Regions from separate parts of the Mycolicibacterium madagascariense genome, predicted to be linked through region 1. Evidence: predicted binding sites of a transcription regulator. Region 1 holds the regulator's gene; the other holds the start of a gene.
The links. Region 1 encodes LexA, which represses DNA repair genes until DNA is damaged. Its sites were predicted from a motif close to CGAACANNTGTTCG; they were not measured.

Region 1 (9,471 bases):
GCCATCGCCGTCCAGTACGGCTCGTGCACCACGACGGTGTCGACGCGCCCGAGTGCCCGACGCAGCCGGGGCAGGTTCTGATGGTGGTGGAAGGGATTGCCGCCGGCCCAGTACACGCACTTGATGTCGGGGTAGGTGAGCCTGCGCCCGTCGTAGTCGAATTCCTCGCCGGGGTGCAGCAGCATGTCGCTCACCGCGGCCACCGGGATGAACGTGTTCACTGGGTTCGCGCCCTGGGGGAACGTCGGCAGCGGGCAGCGCAGCGGCGCCATGCCCAGTTCGTTCTGCGAACCGTAGCCGTGGCCGAAACCCCCTCCGGGCAGGCCGATCTGGCCGAGCATCGCGGCGAGTGTCACGCCCATCCACGGCGCCTGCTCGCCGTGGCGCACCCGCTGCAGCGACCAACTCACCATCACGATGGTGCGGTGCGCGGCCATCTGCCGCGCGAGGGCGACGAGGTCGTCGGCGGGCAGGCCGCTCAGTGCGGCGGCCCACTGCGGTGTCTTCGGGATGCCGTCGCTCTTCCCCAGCAGGTAGCGCTCGAACCGGTCGTAACCGACGCAGTGCGTCTGCAGGAACTCGCGGTCGGCCAACCCCTCGACGGCCAGGACGTGGGCCAGCGCGAGCATGATCGCGACGTCGGTGCCCGGCACGGGCGCCCACCAGTCGCACTCACCCGAGGTGTCGTCGCGCAGGGGACTGATGGACACCACGCGCCCACCGCGCTCGCGCAGGCTGTCGAGCGCTGTGCGCGTCGGATGTTCGGTGGAGCCACCGGGATTCACCGCGGAGTTCTTGATCCCCACCCCACCGAAGCACACCAGCAACTCGCTGTGCTCGGCGATGACGCTCCACTCCGTCGACCGCTTGAACAGGTCGTCATGGGTGCCGACGACGCGCGGCATGATCACCCCGGTGGCGCCGAGGCTGTAGGAATGGCGCGAAAAGGTATATCCGCCAAGCAGTTTCAAGAACCGGTGCAGTTGGCTCTGGGCGTGGTGGAAGCGTCCCGCGCTGGCCCAGCCGTACGAGCTGCCGTAGATGGCCTCGTTGCCGTAGGTGTCGATGACCCGGCGCAGCTCCCCGGCCAACAACTCGGTCAACTCGTCCCACGACACCGCGACGAACTCCTCGGCGCCGCGCCGGGTGGTCGGTCCCGGCCCGTCGTCGAGCCAGCCCCGACGGACCGCGGGCCCCGTGACGCGCGAGCGGTGCCTGATCGACCCGGGCAGGTTGCCGAGCAGGGGAGACGGGTCGGCATCGGCGTGCCAGGGGTGCACCGAGGCGATGTCACCGTGGTCGACGTCGGCGGTGAAGGCCCCCCAGTGCGTGAGTGACGTCGAAGACTTCGCCATTGCGCACATCCTAGATGTGGGGGGTCGCCGAGGGGCACCGTCGTGCCGTCCTGCCCCAACCATCCGGTTGGGTGGTATATCGTCGGGGGTAATCCCTTTTACGTCGACCCGGAGGTCCGCCATGGGCGCCATCAAGTACGACCGCACCCTCTTCGAACCGGAGCACGACCTGTTCCGGGAGTCCTACCGCGGATTCCTCGAACGTCACGTCGTGCCGTTCCACGACCAGTGGGAGAAGGACAAGATCGTCGACCGCGGCGTCTGGCTCGAAGCGGGCAAGCAGGGATTCCTCGGCATGGCGGTGCCCGAGGAGTACGGCGGGGGCGGCAACGACGACTTCCGGTACAACGTCGTCATCACCGAGGAGACCACGGCCGGACGCTACAGCGGCCTCGGCTTCCCGCTGCAGAACGACGTCATCGCGCCATACCTGCTGCGGTTGGGCACCGAGGAGCAGAAGCAGCGCTGGCTGCCCGGCTTCTGCTCGGGCGAACTCATCACGGCGATCGCGATGACCGAGCCGGGCACCGGTAGCGACCTGCAAGGCATCAAGACCCGCGCGGTCAAGCACGGCGACCACTACGTGCTCAACGGCTCGAAGACGTTCATCACCAACGGCATCAACGCCGACCTGGTGATCGTGGTGGCCTGCACCGACCCCGACAAGGGCGCCCTCGGTTTCTCGCTGCTGGTGGTGGAGCGCGGGATGGAGGGCTTCGAACGCGGCCGTCATCTCGACAAGATCGGCCTCGACGCCCAGGACACCGCCGAGCTGTCGTTCACCGACGTCAAGGTGCCCGCTGAGAACCTGCTCGGCGAGGAGGGGTCCGGTTTCGTGTACCTCATGCAGAACCTGCCCCAGGAGCGGATCAGCATCGCCGTGATGGCGGCGGCGGGCATGGAGGCGGTCCTCGAGGACACCGTGCAGTACTGCAAGGACCGCAAGGCGTTCGGCAAGCCCATCGGCAGCTTTCAGAACAGCCGGTTCACGCTCGCTGAACTCGCGACCGAGGCCACCATGGTGCGCATGATGGTCGACGAGTTCATCAAGCTGCACCTGGAGGAGAAGCTGACCGTCGAGCAGGCCGCGATGGCCAAGTGGTACTCCACCGAGGCGCAGGTGCGGCTCAACGACCGCTGCCTGCAACTGCACGGAGGTTACGGCTACATGCGCGAATACCCCGTCGCGCGGGCGTTCCTGGACGGTCGGATCCAGACGATCTACGGCGGCACGACGGAGATCATGAAGGAGATCATCGGTCGTAGCCTCGGCGTCTAGCGACCACTCATCGGTAGCCTGGCCGCGCGACACATTCCCCGGACGGGTTGGATATCCCTCAAGATGGACGTCGACTGACGCAGAGTTGACGAACGCGGTACTCAAGGGAGTCCGGCGCAGCTCGCTGGGAGGACGCAATGACGGGGCATGGAACCCGCCTGGGCAGGACGATCGGACGCGCTGGTGTCGGGGTCATCGCAGCGATGGTGGCCGCGCTGCTCTGGACACCGCTTGCCGCGGCAACCCCTGACACCGACGCCGACGCCGCGATCACCCAGGCGTGGGACGCGGCAGGCGGCCCCGACGGCCCGCTCGGACCGAAGGACGGCGGGGTGTACCCGGCGGGCATCGGTTTCGGGCAGGACTTCGCCGGCGGCAAGATGTTCTTCACCCCGGACACCGGCGCCCACGCCGTGCGCGGCGCGATCCTCGACAAGTACGAGTCGCTGGGCGGCCCGGCCGACGGCGACCTCGGGTTTCCCACCATCGACGAGGGCGACGGCAAGGCGCCCGGCAGTCGCAACACGACCTTCAGCGCCGCCGACCGGCCGGTCATCTTCTGGACGCCCGACAACGGCGCCCACGTGGTGCGGGGCGCGATCAACGCCGCCTGGGACAAGCTCGGAGGATCGGCGGCCACCCTCGGTGTTCCCACGGCCGACGAGACCTACGACGGCGACCAGGTCAGCCAGGTCTTCTCCGGCGGACAGGTGACCTGGAACCGCAAGACGAACGCCTTCACCACCACGCCCCCCGAACTCGCGGACCAACTCACCGGGCTCGCGATTCCCGGCGACGTGACGACGGCCATCGACGCGGCCCGTCGGGCCGCGGGTGGTCCGCTCGGTCCATTGGGTGCCGCCGACGGCGGCCAATACACGATCGGCAGCGACGGAACCGGGCAGAACTACGCGGGCGGGAAGATCTTCTACAGCCCCGCCACCGGAGCCAACGTGCTGACCGGCCAGCTGCTCGCGAAGTACGAGAGCGTGGGCGGTCCCCAGGGAGATCTCGGCTTTCCGACCAGCAACGAGAACGATGGCGGCCTGGCGCCGATGAGCAAGATCGCGAGCTTCGCCGCCGCCGATCAGCCCGTGATCTTCTGGACGCCGGACTTCGGCGCAGTGATCGTCCGGGGAGCGATGAACGCCGCGTGGGCCAAGCTCGGCGGAGCCACCGGTCCACTCGGTGCGCCCACGGCCGACCAGACCGTCAACGGCGACGTCACCACGCAGAAGTTCAGCGGCGGGGCCGTCTTGTGGAACAAGAAGACCAACGCATTCACCACCGAACCGGCGAACCTGCAGTCCCAACTGACCGGGATCGAGGTGCCGGGTCGCGACGCCCCGCAGTCCACGCCCCCCGCCGCCGCGCCGGATGCCGGATCGTCGGGGCACGTCAGCTGGTGGTGGTTGCTGGCCGTCATCCCGCTCCTCGTGATCGTCGGCGCGGTGACGGCCGCGGTGTTGAGGCGGCGGCGCCGCGATGTCGAGCCCGGGCGCGACGACTACGACGACCGTGACGAGTACGACGACGACTATGACTACGACGACTACGACGACGACCGTCCCGCGGACGACGACGATTCGGGGCCGTTGCCGGTGCACGACGACGAGGACGGTTCGGGGCAGCGGCGTCGCAGCGACTGGGCATTGCCCGCCGCCGGGCACGGCGACGTCGGCGACGGGCCCCACGACAGTCCCCACGACGGCGAGGGCTTCGTCGCCGACCTGTCGCGCAACCAGGACGCCATCGACACGGCTCCGACACCTGTCGTCTCGGACGCCGACCTCAATGGTGATACCGAGGCCGAGGCCGGGCCCGAGCTCGACGCCGGGCCCGAGGTGTCGCGGTTCGCGGCATTCGCCCACCATCCCGACCACTCCGATCAGCCAGACCATCCAGACCACGACGTGGAACCGGACCACGCCGACCATGCGGACGGCGATGATCACGCCGCGTTCGTCGACCACGCCGAGCACGCCGCACCGGAGGCCAACGCCGACTCTGGCGTCGACGATGGCGAGGAACCCCCACACGACGTCGGCAGGGAGCCGTTGGCGCCGTTTGCCGCCGCGGTGATGTCCCATGCCGATCCGGAGCCGGACAGCGGGCCGCCCAGCGGTCGACACGCAGCCATCCACTTCGACGAGCCGACGGCCCTCGAGACGTCGCTGCGGTTGGCCACCGAAGACCCGTTCAACGCGCCCAGCGGCTACCCGATCAAGGCCGACACGAAGACGGGCCTGTACTGGACGCCCGGCAGCGGTGAGTACGACCGCGCACGTGCGGAGATATGGTTCGCCAGTGAGGAATTCGCGCTGACGAACGGGTTCGCGAAGGGCTAGATCTTCCGGATCACGGTGACGACCTTGCCGAGGATGGCCGCATCGTTGCCCGGGATGGGATCGAACGCGGGGTTGTGCGGCATGAGCCACACCTGACCGCTGGTGCGCTTGAACGTCTTCACGGTGGCCTCGCCGTCGATCATCGCCGCGACGATGTCCCCGTTGTCGGCCACGTTCTGCTGCCGGATGACCACCCAGTCACCGTCGCAGATGGCCGCGTCGATCATCGATTCGCCGACCACCTTCAACAGGAACAGGGCACCCTCGCCGACGAGTTCCCTCGGCAGGGGGAACACGTCCTCGACGGCCTCCTCGGCGAGGATCGGCCCGCCGGCGGCGATGCGTCCGAGGACCGGGACGAAGGTGGGTTCGGGAAGGGCATCCGAGCCGGCGACGTCGGTCGTCACGACCGTCGTGCCGGTCCGTGCGGGATCGTCCGGCGTTCGCACGTCCACGGCGCGCGGGCGGTTCGGGTCGCGGCGTAGATAGCCCTTGCGCTCGAGCGTGCGGAGCTGGTGCGCGACCGACGACGTGGAGGTCAGTCCGACGGCATCGCCGATCTCGCGGATGCTCGGCGGGTATCCGCGAGACGTCACCGAACTGCGGATGACCTCGAGGATGGTGCGCTGACGTTCGGTAAGGACCGTGTCACTGCTGTCACTCATGGCGGTGAATGTAGTCCGCCGCGTCCCCAGAATCAAACATGTGTTCGACGCGTGTCGCCGACGGTCGACGTCGAGCGGACGTGTCGGTGGGTGGCGCTACCGTCTGCAACAGTTCGATCACGTGTTCTAGTAATCGAACACCTGAGCGATTAGTATTCGAACACAAGAGCGAACCGACGACGAAAGGCCCTGAGATGACGATCATCACCCGCGAAGACCCCACGGACCTCGTCGTGCGCCCACTGCGGCCCGCACGCCCGGTGCGGCGGACGCCGGCGAGCGCGCGACGCGGACCACAGCGCCGCCGGCCCGCGGGCGCGCCGCTGACCCACCGGAGCACCGGTGTCCTGATGTCACGCGCCTCGCACCGGCGCAAGCCGGTCACGCCGTTCACCACCGTGGTGCTCGCGCTCATCGCCGCGGCCATCACGGTCTGGCTCGGTCTGGTGGCCCACTTCGGCGCTGCGCAGCACGCCCCGGCCCCGGCGCCGGCCCGGCTGGCCGTCGTGCAGGTCCAGGCGGGGGAGTCCCTCGAGCAGCTCGCGCAGCGGATCGCGCCCGACGCGTCGATCGGCGCCGTCGTCGAGCAGATCCGCGATCTGAACGAGCTGAGGTCTCCGGCGGTCGACGCGGGACAGACGCTCATCGCGCCGGTGGGTTGATCGCGGCATGCGCCGTGAAACCCGCTGCCGTGCATCGGTACGCTCGTATGCGACCGGAGTAGTCGAGCGCGGCGGAGGAGCGGAGATGCATTGTCCGTTCTGCCGTCATCCCGACTCGCGGGTGGTCGACTCCCGAGAGGCTGATGAAGGCCAGGCGATACGTCGTCGCCGGTCATGTCCCGAATGCGGCCGACGATTCACCACCGTGGAGACCGCGGTGCTGGCCGTCGTCAAGCGCAGCGGTGTCACCGAGCCATTCAGTCGGGAGAAGGTGATCAAGGGCGTGCGCCGAGCGTGTCAGGGCCGCCAGGTCGACGACGACGCCCTGAACCTCCTGGCTCAACAGGTGGAAGACGCGGTGCGCGCGGCAGGTTCACCCGAAGTGCCCAGCAACGAGGTCGGGCTAGCCATTCTCGGCCCGTTGCGCGACCTCGACGAGGTCGCCTATCTACGGTTCGCGTCGGTCTACCGGTCGTTCTCGTCGGCCGCCGACTTCGAGCGCGAGATCGAGGCGCTCCGCGCCCATCGCGGCGTGTCCTCGGCCTAACGCGTTGTCCCGCAACGGTTCTCGAGGCCCCGACTACTCTTTAGCTCCTAGGTAGCGCTGCGCTCGTCGGCACCGAGGGCGTCGAGCACGGCCACCCGCGTGTCCATCGAACCCGTGAGCCCTTTCTCACTGACCCCCGAACGCAACAGGTTGCGCAGCAGCTCCTGGTCGTAGACGGCCGGGTCGGTGGAGCCGATGAACTTCTCGACGATCTCGACGAAGCGATCGGGGTCGTCGTGAAACGGGAAGTGCCCGGAGCCTTCGAACACGTCGAGCCGCGAACCCGGCATGGCGGCATGGGCCATCCGCGCATGCCCGACCGGGATGACGGAGTCCTGTGAACCCCAAATCAGTTGCACGGGAACGGATTCGGTCAGGTAACAGCGGTCGAGCATCGTGACCACCTGACCCCGCCAGTCGACCACCGCGCGCAGTGTCCGCGCGAACGCCGACGATGCGGTCGGTTCCGGAAGGTCGGCGAGGATGCGCAGCATGTCCGGGATGTCGCGGCCCACGCCGGTGGAACCCAGCAGAGCACCGCCGACCCGCCCGAGCATCTGCAACGCGGGCAACACCATCGGCAGCCGCAACACCGCGAGCGCCTCGGTGCCCATCGGCAGCGAGGCGATGCGCAGCGCGACGTTGACGTCCTTCGTCACGCCGCCGGCACCGACGAGGATCAAGCGATCGACCAATTGCGGGAACTGGTAGGCGAACTGCATTGCCACTCCGCCGCCGAGGGAGTGGCCGACGACCGTCACCCGTTCGACGTCGAGCACGCTGAGCAGGTCGCGCATGCCGTTGGCGTAGGCGGCCACCGAGTAGTCGGCGCGTGGCTTGTCCGACTTGCCGTGTCCCAGCAGGTCGGGGGCGATCACGGTGAACCGCTGCGCCAGCTTGCTCTGCACCGTGCTCCAGGTCGTGGAGTTGTCGCCGATGCCGTGGATCAGCAGGATCGCCGGGCCGGAACCCGCGATCCGGTAGGCCCGCCGGTAGCCGTGGATGACGCGGTAGTGCAGCGTCGGGGTCACCTCGCGCACCGGCCGCAGATTGGGCTTTCGCTCCGTCACGATCACCAACTCCGTCGTCGAGCCCGGGGCAGGGCGGTCACGTCAAGACCCCGTGTTGCCGTCCTCGCCCGCGGAGTCGTCGCCGGTCTGCTCGGCAAGGAATCGCTCGAATTCGGCGCCGAGCTCATCGCCACTTGGCAAATCCTCGTCACGCGCCAGCAGGGACCGATTTTCTTGGGCAGCAACGAACGCATCGTACTGTCGCTCCAGCGCGGTCACCACTTGAGCAACCTCGTCGCTCGAGGAGACCTGCTCGTCGATCTTGGTGTGCACCTCCGCGCCCGCCTCGGCGAGCGGCCCGAGGGGCAGCCGCAGCGAACCGGTCTTCGCGACCTGGGCCAACAGCGCCTCGGCCGCGGGTGGATAGTCCGTCTGGGCCAGGTAGTGCGGCACGTGCACGGTGAAGCCGACGGCGTCGTGACCGTGCTGGGTCATCCGGTACTCCAGCAGGTTCGACACACTGGCCGGCACCTGGACCTCGCCGACCCACGGCTGATGATCGGCGATCAGCGACTTGTCGCCGGCATGGGCGGTCATGGTCACCGGTCGGGTATGGGGAACCGCCATGGGAATGGTCCCGAGGCCGATGACCTGACGGACGTCCAGACGCTCGGCGAGCAGCCGCACGGCCGTGATGAAGCGCTCCCACCGCAGGTCGGGTTCCAGACCGGCCAGCAGCAGGAACGGGGTTCCGACGCTGTCGCGCAGCGCGTACAGGTTGAGTTCGGGGTTGTCGTAATGGGTGAAGTGGTCGCTCTTGAACGTCATCAGGGGCCGACGGGAGCGGTAGTCCAGCAGCTCGTCGATGGCGAAGGACGCCACCAGCTCGGTGTCCAAGGTGTCCTTGAGGTGCCCCGCGGCGATCTTGATGACGTGGCCCGCATCGGAGAAGCCCTCGAGCGCATGGATCATCACCGGTCCCCGGCCGTCTTCGGACGACAGCTGTGGCGCCGGAAACTCCAGCTCGTATATCCCGGTCTGTTCGGGTTGGTAATGCTGCCCCGTGTCTTCTGGGTGATCAGCCATTTCGCCTCGCCTCCTCGTACGTCTAGTGTCCCGCACTCGAGGTTTTCCACCGCATCGCCCCACTCATCGCTGGAACACCGGGTGCCCGCACCCGCATTCCGTCCCCATGCCGCTTCCAGTTTCGTGCGGCAAGATCGGTCCCCATGCGCCGTTCACGACTCGTTCTGCTCGCCGTCGTGGCGGCCGCGATCACGTCGTGCAGCGGTCCCGCCGCGACGCACGGCAAGTCGGCGTCCCCTCCGTCGCCGCTGATCCGCAACGCCCGCGCCGTGACGGTGACGGCCGATCCCGTCCCGCCCGATCCGCGGATCGGCGCGATCTTCGTGGGTGGTACGACGACCCATTCGTGCACCGGATCGGTGCTGCACTCGGCGACGGGTGACCTGGTGCTGACCGCGGCGCACTGCATGGCCGACGGCCCGGACAACTGGTTTGCCCCGGCCTATACCGACAGCGTGACGCCGGATTTCTGGCACATCGACCGCATCTACCTCGATCCGCGGTGGACGGCGCGCGAAG
Region 2 (9,471 bases), 860 kb from region 1:
TAGGCGTGCGCGCCGTCGGGCACCATGAACGGAATGACCAATTCCGGTGCGTCATACAGGATTTGGCCGCGACCGATGCGCCGCTCCACGGCGTCGGCGGGCCTGCCGTCGGCCAGCAGGTCGGCACGCCACCTGTCCTTCATGGCGTCCAGCAGTCGCGTGCGCACCGCGCGGTCGCGCACCCAGGCGAACCGGACCGGTCGGGTGTGATGCGGTGCCGGGGCGGTCAGCGCCTCGGCGACGGCGGCCTCGATGAGGGCGGGATCGACGGGCTCGGGCCCGAACCGGCGCACCGAGCGGCGCAGCAGCTGGGCCTCGCGCCTGCCCCTGTCGACGGCCTCGGCGGTACCCAGCCAGAACAGGTCGTCCTCGCCCGACCTGACCAGGGCGCGACCGGTGGATCCGTCGTCGTGCAGCGCCAACCCGCGCACGACGGCGACGGGGATGCCGGTCAGCTTGCCCTTCACCAGATCTGCGGCGGCGGCGAGCTCGTCGGCGACGGCGACCTCGGTCACGATCAGCTCGTTGCCGTGCGCGTCGTGGGCGCCCCCGTAGGCGTGCAGCACCGAGAAGCCGGCGGCACCGATGGCGGCGTCGGTCTGGCCGTTGCGCCACGCCCGGCCCATGGTGTCGGTGACGACGATGCCGACGGTGACGCCGAGCAGTTCGCGCAGTCGCGTGCGCAGAGTGGCCGCGCTGCCGTCGGGATTGGTTGGCAGCAGCGCCAATTCGGCCGAGTCGACGTTGGAGCCGTCGACGCCGGCCGCCGCCTGGACGAGCCCGATCGCGTTCTCGGTGATCAGCGTCTTGCCCTTGCGCGCCAGGACCCGGACCGCCTCGGCGTCGACGAGCTTGCGGCGCAAGGCATCCCGTTCCTCGGGGTCGGTCGGCGCCGCGACGATCCTGCCCTCGCTCTTGGACAGCACCTTGCTGGTGACCACGACCACGTCGTCGTCGCGCAGCCATGGGGCGGCCGCGGCGATGGCCGCCGCGACGTCGTCACCGGGCCGGAACTCGGGTAGCCCTGGCACCGGCAGGATCTCGATCGCGGCCGCCGCGCCGTGCTCGGTGTTCGTCATGCGCCGGCTCCGGCCAGGTCGACGCCCTGGCGCACCATCTCGGCCGAGGCCGTCGGGTCGGTCATCAGCAGCGGCACGGCGCGCACCGTCACGCCGTCGATGGCGGCGGTGTCGCCCTCGTCGATGAGCCAGCCGTCGAGCAGGCCGGTGCCGGACCGCGCGCCGAAGTGTGCGCCGACGGCCTGCGAGGAGGTCTCGACCCCGATGACCGAGAGACATTCGTCGGCCATGCCGCGCAACGCCCGCCCCGCGATGATGGGGGAGTAGCCGATCACCGGTGCGGCCGTCGAGCGCAGCGCACCGCGCATCCCGGGCACGGCGAGGATCGCCCCGACGCTGACGACGGGGTTGGACGGCGCGATGAAGACGACGTCGGCGTCGGCGATCGCGGCGAGGGCGGCGGGGTTCGCGGTCGCCTTGTCCGCACCGACGAAAGCGAAGTCGTGCGTGGGGATTTGGGCGCGGTAGCGCACCCACCACTCCTGGAAGTGGATGGCCCGGCGCGTGCCGCGCTCGGCGCCGTCCTCCCCGGGATCCGTTACCACGACGTGGGTTTCGCTCCGGTCGTCGGTGACGGGCAGCAGCCGGGCGCCGGGCTGCCAGCGGGCGCAGAGCGCCTCGGTCACCTGCGACAGCGGGTAACCCGCCCTGAGCATCTGACTGCGCACGAGGTGCGTGGCGAGGTCTCTGTCGCCGAGGCCGAACCAGTCGGGTTGCACGCCGTAGGCCGCGAGTTCCTCCTTGGCATGCCAGGTTTCGTTGGCGTGGCCCCAGCCGCGCTCGGGATCGATCCCTCCACCTAAGGTGTACATGCAGGTGTCGAGGTCTGGGCAAATGCGGACACCGTGCATCCAGGCGTCGTCGCCGACGTTGACCACGGCGGTCAGCTCGTGGCTACCGGCGGGGCCCGTCGCCGACCCCTCGAACTGCCCGAGTCCCAGGTACTTCTGCACGCCGAGGAGGAAGCGCGCGCCACCGACGCCGCCTGCTAGAACAGTGACTTTCACAGCGTTCGACACTAGGCGCTCCGGCGTCGGGGCGGTCCACGGCGGGGGTCGACTTGGTCACGTCACACGACACGCCAGGTAACCGACGCGCCGACATTCGGTCACGGGATGATATGAAAACCCGTTCTAGCGCTTGACCGGCGCAGCTAACCCGTGTCTAATCACATCAGTGTCATTCCCGGTTCGCTTCCGGTTCCCGTGTCGCAGACCGAGATTCGATCACTTGTTCGAATGTAGGGGCCGCAGGGGCTTGCGGTGGGGTTGATGTCAGGGAACTTCTCAACAGGTTAGGAGGCGGAAGATGTCTTATGAGCACGTGGATTTCGATCGTGTCATCCGATTCGACAATCGGATGCTGGGCTCAGTAGGCAACGAACCGCGTACCAACGCCGGGCCGTCACAGGGTGGGGTGACCGGCCGTCCGCAACTCAGTGTGGTCCCCGACCGCATCGAGGTCGGCCTCACGCCCGCCGACGAACTCTGGCAGGAGAACGCGCTCTGCGCGCAAACCGATCCGGAGGCGTTCTTCCCCGAGAAGGGTGGCTCGACGCGCGAGGCCAAGCGCATCTGCCTCGGATGCGAGGTGAAGGATGCCTGCCTCGACTACGCGCTGGCCAACGACGAACGCTTCGGCATCTGGGGCGGGCTGTCGGAGCGGGAACGACGCCGCCTCAAGCGCGGCATCATCTGATCCTTCATTCGGGACCCTGCGGGGTCAGTCGTCGTCGATCGTCGGGTCGATGACGGAGGGCTCGACGCCCAAATAGGTGGCCACCTGAGCCACCAGCACGTCATGCAGTAAGTCCGACAAGTCGATGGTGTCCTTCGCCCGTCGCTCGATCGGCTTGCGGAACAACACGATTCGCGCCCGCGTGGCATTTCCTCTGATGTCGACTCCCGCGGGGATCAACCTGGCCAGTGCGATCGGCCCGTCGGCGATGACCTCCGGCGGCCACTGCACGTTCGCCGGATCCTTCGGCGCGATCCGCGGAATCTCGTCGACCGCCACGTCCAGTCCGGACACCCGGTCCTGCCACTGGCGCTCGATCGGCTCGTAGGCCTCCAGCACCGCCATGTCGAAGCGCTCGGCGCGGCTGCGCCATCCCGGTACCGTCGGCGGCAGCAACGGGCCGCGCATCTCCCGCCGTCCCCGGCGCGCGCGCATGGTCTCCCGCTCGGGCATGTGGCGATCGTAACGGTTGGAGATCGGCGGTATGCCTACTGCGCGTGTCGCCTACCCGTGTGGTCCCCAAGCGATAGCCTCGTGTCCGTGAACGTTCCCCGTCGCTGCTGCAGGCCCGGGTGCCCGCACTACGCCGTGGCGACGCTGACCTTCGTCTACAAGGACTCGACCGCGGTCGTCGGTCCGCTCGCCACCATCTCCGAACCCCACTCCTGGGATCTCTGCGTGATCCACGCCGGCCGGATCACCGCGCCGAAGGGGTGGGAGCTGGTCCGGCACGCCGGACCGCTGCCGTCGCACACCGACGACGACGATCTGTCCGCGCTCGCCGACGCCGTCCGCGAAGGCCGCGCCGCGGGGTCCGCGATGCCCGCGGGCTTCTCCGATCCGGTCACGGGCGTGCACGGCGGCGCGCTGGTGGCCGCCCCGGTCCGCCAGGGCGAACAGAACGGACGCAAGCGCGGCCACCTGCGCGTTCTGCCGGACCCGTCGGACTGACGCCGTAGGCTCCCGGGAGTCGCTGGAGTGCGAGTGCCGCGACCCGCCGACACGCCCCCAGGCGAGCCGATAGGCTGAGCCGAAGCGTCACTTTGCGAGGAGATCTATGTCCCGGCCCGCTGCGGCTGTCAACCGCGTCATCAAGGCGTATGACGTTCGTGGGCTGGTCGGTGAGGAGATCGACGAGCACTTCGTGTCCGACGTCGGTGGTGCGTTCGCCCGATTGGTGCGCGACGAGGCCGACCCCGGCCCGGACCGCGTGGTGATCGGCTACGACATGCGGGCCAGTTCGCCGGCCCTCGCGACCGCGTTCGCCGAGGGCGTCGTCGCGCAGGGTCTGAACGTCACGCGGATCGGGCTCGCGTCGACCGATCAGCTGTACTTCGCGTCCGGGTTGCTGGACTGCCCCGGTGCGATGTTCACCGCGAGCCACAACCCCGCCGCCTACAACGGCATCAAGCTCTGCCGGGCCGGCGCGAAGCCGGTGGGCAAGGAGTCCGGGCTGACGACCATCAGCGGCGAGGTCATCGACGGCGTGCCGTCGTTCGACGGAGCGCCGGGCACCATCTCCGACCGCGACGTGCTGGGCGACTACGGGGACTTCCTGCGGTCCCTCGTCGACATCGCCCACCTGCGGCCGCTGCGGGTCGCCGTCGACGCGGGCAACGGCATGGGCGGTCACACGACCCCGGCGGTGCTGGGCCCGCTCGCGTCGATCACGTTGTTGCCCTTGTACTTCGAGCTCGACGGGACGTTCCCCAACCACGAGGCCAACCCGCTGGACCCGGCCAACCTCGTCGACCTGCAGCGCCACGTCGTCGAGACGGGCGCCGACATCGGGCTGGCCTTCGACGGCGACGCCGACCGCTGCTTCGTCGTCGACGAGCGCGGCCACCCCGTCTCGCCGTCGGCCGTCACCGCGCTGGTCGCCGGACGCGAGCTCGGTCGCGAGGTCGGCGGCACCGTCATCCACAACCTGATCACCTCGCGCGCGGTGCCGGAACTGATCGCCGAACGCGGCGGCACGGCGATCCGCTCGCGGGTGGGCCACTCCTACATCAAGGGGCTGATGGCCGAGTCGGGGGCGATCTTCGGTGGTGAGCACTCGGCCCACTACTATTTCCGCGACTTCTGGGGCGCCGACTCCGGAATGCTGGCCGCGCTGCACGTCCTTGCCGCGCTCGGCGAGCAGGACCGGCCGCTGTCGGAGCTGATGGCCGACTACCAGCGCTACGCGGCCTCCGGCGAGATCAACTTCACGGTGGCCGACGCCCCCGGCTGCGTCGAGGCGGTGCTGGCGAGTTTCGGGAGCCGCGTTCAGTCCCTCGACCACCTCGACGGCGTCACCGTCGATCTGGGCGACGGCTGCTGGTTCAACCTGCGGACGTCGAACACCGAGCCGTTGCTGCGGCTCAACGTCGAGGCCAGGACCGACGACGCCGTCGCCGCCATCGTCGAGCACGTCGCCACCGACATCCGAGCGCACTCCGAGAGGTCCGCGTGAGCGCTGCCCACGCGACCATCGACCTCGACGACGTCGAGGGGCTGCTCGCCGCGGATCGTGAGGGTTTGCTCCACGCGGCGTCGATGGCGGGTGCGCAGATGCGGGCGACGGCCGCCGCACTCGCGGAGGGCGTGCTCGAACCCCTGCGCGGTGACCAGGCGCCCCGCACGGTCGTCTGGGTCGCGACGCGCGGCGCCGCCGAATCGGCGGGCGCGATGCTGGCCGCCGCCCTGGGTGGTTCCACCGCCGCGCCGCTCGTGGTGGCCTCCGAGGTGCCGCCGTGGATCGGCGCGCTCGACGTGTTGGTCGTGGCCGGCGACGACGCGGCCGACCCGGTTCTCGTCGCGGCCGCCGCCAGCGGAATCCGTCGCGGCGCCCGCGTCGTCGTCGTCGCGCCCGACGAGGGTCCGCTGCGCGAGGCGGCGGCCGGCCGCGCCGTGCTGCTGGCGCCGCGGTTGATGGTGCCCGACGAGTTCGCCCTGACGCGCTATCTGGCCGCCGGGCTCGCGGCTCTGCACGTCGTGCTGCCGGGCCGGAGCGTCGACCTGGGCGCCCTCGCCGATGAACTGGATGCCGAGGCGCTGCGCAACAGCGCGGGCCGCGAGCTGTTCACGAACCCGGCCAAGTCCCTCGCCGAGCGACTGTCGGGTCGCGACGTGGTGCTGGCCGGTGGGAACGCGGCGAGCGTGGCCCTGGCCAGACACGTCGGAGCGATCCTGCTCAGGGTCGCCCAGCAGCCCGTGTCGGCCGTGGGGCTGGCCGACGTGCTGACGGCGCTGCGCCGCGGATTGTCTTCCGGCGCAGGCGATTACGAGTCCTCCATCTTCCACGACGAGGAGCTCGACGGGCCGCTGCCTGCCCGGGTGCGCACCCTGGTGTTCGCCACCGACGAGGAGCGGCCCGGCATCGTCGCCACGCTCGACGGTTACGACGACGTCGACGTGCTGAGCGCCGACGACGTCCCCGACGTCGTGACACCCCGGCCCAGCGGACGTCCCGAGGAGCAGCTGGCGATGTTGGCGGTGCGCCTCGAGATGGCCGCCGCGTACCTGAGATTGGTGCGAGGGTAGTCGAGTGGACCTGTTACGCGGCGCGCTGCGGACCTACGCCTGGGGGTCGCACACCGCCATCGCCGAATTCACCGGAAGGCCAAGTCCCTCACCGCATCCCGAGGCCGAGCTGTGGCTCGGCGCGCATCCGGGCGACCCGGCCCGGCTCGCGGGTGACGGCGCGGAGCGCTCACTGCTCGACGTCATCGCCGCCGACCCCGAGGGTCAGCTGGGGGCGGCGACCCGCGCGCGGTTCGGCGATACGCTGCCGTTCCTGGCCAAGGTGCTCGCCGCCGAGGAACCCCTGTCGCTGCAAGCCCATCCGAGCGCCGCGCAGGCGGAGGAGGGCTTCGCCCGCGAAGACCGCCTGCACATCCCCGTCTCGGCGCCCACCCGCAACTACCGCGACCGCAGTCACAAACCGGAACTGCTGGTCGCGCTGGGGCCGTTCGAGGCGCTGGCGGGTTTCCGGCCCGTCGCCCGCAGCGTCGAGTTCCTGCGCGCGCTCGGCGTCGCAGAGCTCGACCCGTTCGTCAACCTGCTCGCCGGGCAGGCCGACGCCGACGGGTTGCGGGCGCTGTTCACCACCTGGATCACGGCGCCGCAGGCCGACCTGGACCTGCTGGTGCCCGCGGTGCTCGACGGCGCGATCAACTACTTGCGTTCCGGCGCAACGGAATTCGTGACCGAGGCCAAGACCACGCTGCAGCTCGGCGAGCTGTACCCGAGCGACGCGGGCGTGCTCGCCTCGATGCTGCTCAACCGCATCAGCCTGGTGCCGGGGGAGGGCATCTACCTGCCCGCCGGAAACCTGCACGCCTATCTGCACGGGGTCGGCTTCGAGGTGATGGCCAACTCGGACAACGTCCTTCGCGGCGGGCTGACCCCCAAGCACGTCGACGTCCCCGAACTGCTCCGGGTCCTGGACTTCACCCCCGCCGACGAGTCGTCGCTCAAGCCGCGGACCGTGAACGAGGGCGTCGAGGTCGTCTACGACGTCCCCGCACCCGAATTCGCGGTCTCCGCGCTACGTCTCGACGGGTCCGAACTCGGACACCAGGTCGACGCGCCGGCCCGCCACGACGGTCCTCAGGTGCTGTTGTGCACCGAGGGTGCGGTGCAGGTGCATGCGAAGTCGAGCGTGCTGACCCTGGAACGCGGCGCGGCGGCCTGGGTGGCCGCCGACGACGGTCCGATCCGGCTCGTCGCCGACGAGCCCGCCGCGCTGTTCCGCGCGACCGTCGGCATCTGACGCCCAGCGCCCACGGTCAGCGACTGGGCACCGGCTCCCGTTCGCGCGTCGAGGACCTGACCGCACCGACCTTCTCCGAGAGCAGCGCGCGCAGGTTGTGGCGGATGGTGCGGCCCACCAGCCGCGCCGAGGGCACCATGTAGAGGCTGTCGAGCAGGCTGAACCGGCGCAGGAACCATTCTGCGAGAACGGGATCGGTCTCCGCGGCGCCGAGGAACTGGTCGAACAGACCGCCCACCGGGCGATACCACCAGCGCGCCTCGCCGGTCGCGTTGTGCAGGCTGAGGTCCCCGATCGCGGTCATGGCCCAGACCGGCCACGTCGTCTTCGCGGTGGCCTTCGCGAGCCGCCCCGCGATGTCGGGATCACCCGAGCGCAGCACGGCCTGCAGGTTGCCCGCCTGGATCGACGTCATCGTCATGCCCTGGCCGAACGTCGGATTGAAACTGGCCACGGCGTCACCCAGCGGGATGATGCCGGTGGGGAAGCGGCGCATCTTGTCGTAGCGGCGCCAGCGACTCATCGGGTAGGCGTGGAAGGCGACGTCGCCGACCGGCTCGCCCTGGCGCAGGGCGCGACCGACGTGGGCGGGCAGGATGTCGTCGGCCAGGTCGCACATGCCGGCGAAGTCGTGCGGCGGTTCGACCTTGCCCGTGCCGTAGGTCGTCAGGCCCCACAGCCCGTCCTCGTAGAGCAGCATGCCGAGCCCGATGGGCTTCTCGCGCGTGGCGCCCGCGACGACGACCATCTCCTTGAGCAGGCCGTCGGGGATGCGGACCTGGTGGGTGGCGTACTTGATGCCGACGTCGACGGTGTCCTCGGTGGGACGCCCGAAGCCCCACTGCTCGAGCCACACGGGCAGTCGGGTGCCACGACCGGTGGTGTCGACGACGAGGTCGGCGGGCACGGCACTGGACTCGTCGCCCGCCTCCAGCAACACGCCCGTCACGCGTTCCCTCACCGGGTCGTACCGCGGCTCGGCGACGCCCTGGCGAACGAGCCTCACGTTCGGGATGGCGAGCGCGCGGGTGCGGATCTGCCATTCCAGGTGGGGCCGGCTCGGGACGTAGGCGGTGAATTCGTCGCGCAGCGTGGACTGGGTGCCGAGCAGGTGACCGGCCGCGCCGAAGGAGATGCAGTCGGGCCGGTTCTCGAGGATCGGGACGCCGGCGGCGACCATGTCGTCGAGCAGTCCGGGGAACAGACCTTCGAACTCGTTGGCGCCGCGTGCCATCAGCAGGTGCACGTGCCTGCCCTGCGGTACGGCCGTCCGGTTTGCCGGATGGTCCGGTAGCTCGTCGCGTTCAAAGACCGTGACGTCGTCGTAGTGGTCCGACAGCACCCGCGCCGCGCACATCCCCGCGATGCTGGCACCGATGACGACTGCATGTGTCCGCCCCATGTCCGCACGGTACCCGGCGCAACGCCGTCGCAACCAGAGGTGCCTCACGAGCCGTGACCCGTATCATTCCTGTCGACCCTCGACGATTAGCTGGGAGACCAATGGGATACGCCGGATACAGGGTGTGGGGCCAACGTCGGGTGGACGGTTACACCGAGCCGCCGGTGTTCGACATGCTGACGGCGCTCGACGCCAGCCAGCGCGCCAACGGGGTGAGCGGTTCGGTCGTGGAGATCGGCGTGCACCACGGGCGGCTGCTCATCGGCATGCACCTGCTGCAGCGCGACGGGGAGAAGTCGGTCGCGATCGACCTGTTCGACGATCAGGAGCACAACGTCGACAAGTCGGGTCTCGGCGATCTTGGCAAGTTTCAGAGCAACGTCGCCAAGTGGTCGTCGCGGCCCGTCGTCATCCACCAGGGCGACTCGACGAAGCTGCACCGCGGCGACATCCCCGAGATGACGGGGGCGCGCCTGTTCAGCGTCGACGGCGGCCAC

Region 2: the regulator LexA is predicted to act here: its motif matches at 2,303-2,316, upstream of cofD (2-phospho-L-lactate transferase).

What each region holds. Positions count from the first base shown of each region.
Region 1 covers NZ_AP022610.1:2,424,063-2,433,533, forward strand. The annotation lists gene G6N60_RS11545 (molybdopterin guanine dinucleotide-containing S/N-oxide reductase) at 1-1,355, opposite strand, end outside; gene G6N60_RS11550 (acyl-CoA dehydrogenase family protein) at 1,477-2,634, shown strand; gene G6N60_RS11555 (sunset domain-containing protein) at 2,772-4,982, shown strand; gene lexA (transcriptional repressor LexA) at 4,979-5,647, opposite strand; gene G6N60_RS11565 (LysM peptidoglycan-binding domain-containing protein) at 5,842-6,309, shown strand; gene nrdR (transcriptional regulator NrdR) at 6,395-6,856, shown strand; gene G6N60_RS11575 (alpha/beta fold hydrolase) at 6,904-7,926, opposite strand; gene G6N60_RS11580 (proteasome assembly chaperone family protein) at 7,969-8,952, opposite strand; gene G6N60_RS11585 (trypsin-like serine protease) at 9,096-9,471, shown strand, end outside.
Region 2 covers NZ_AP022610.1:1,559,580-1,569,050, forward strand. The annotation lists gene G6N60_RS07330 (coenzyme F420-0:L-glutamate ligase) at 1-1,079, opposite strand, end outside; gene cofD (2-phospho-L-lactate transferase) at 1,076-2,086, opposite strand; gene G6N60_RS07340 (WhiB family transcriptional regulator) at 2,520-2,777, shown strand; gene G6N60_RS07345 (metallopeptidase family protein) at 2,802-3,224, opposite strand; gene G6N60_RS07350 (DUF3499 domain-containing protein) at 3,357-3,767, shown strand; gene G6N60_RS07355 (phosphomannomutase/phosphoglucomutase) at 3,874-5,271, shown strand; gene G6N60_RS07360 (TobH protein) at 5,268-6,341, shown strand; gene manA (mannose-6-phosphate isomerase, class I) at 6,346-7,572, shown strand; gene G6N60_RS07370 (FAD-dependent oxidoreductase) at 7,589-8,974, opposite strand; gene G6N60_RS07375 (class I SAM-dependent methyltransferase) at 9,115-9,471, shown strand, end outside.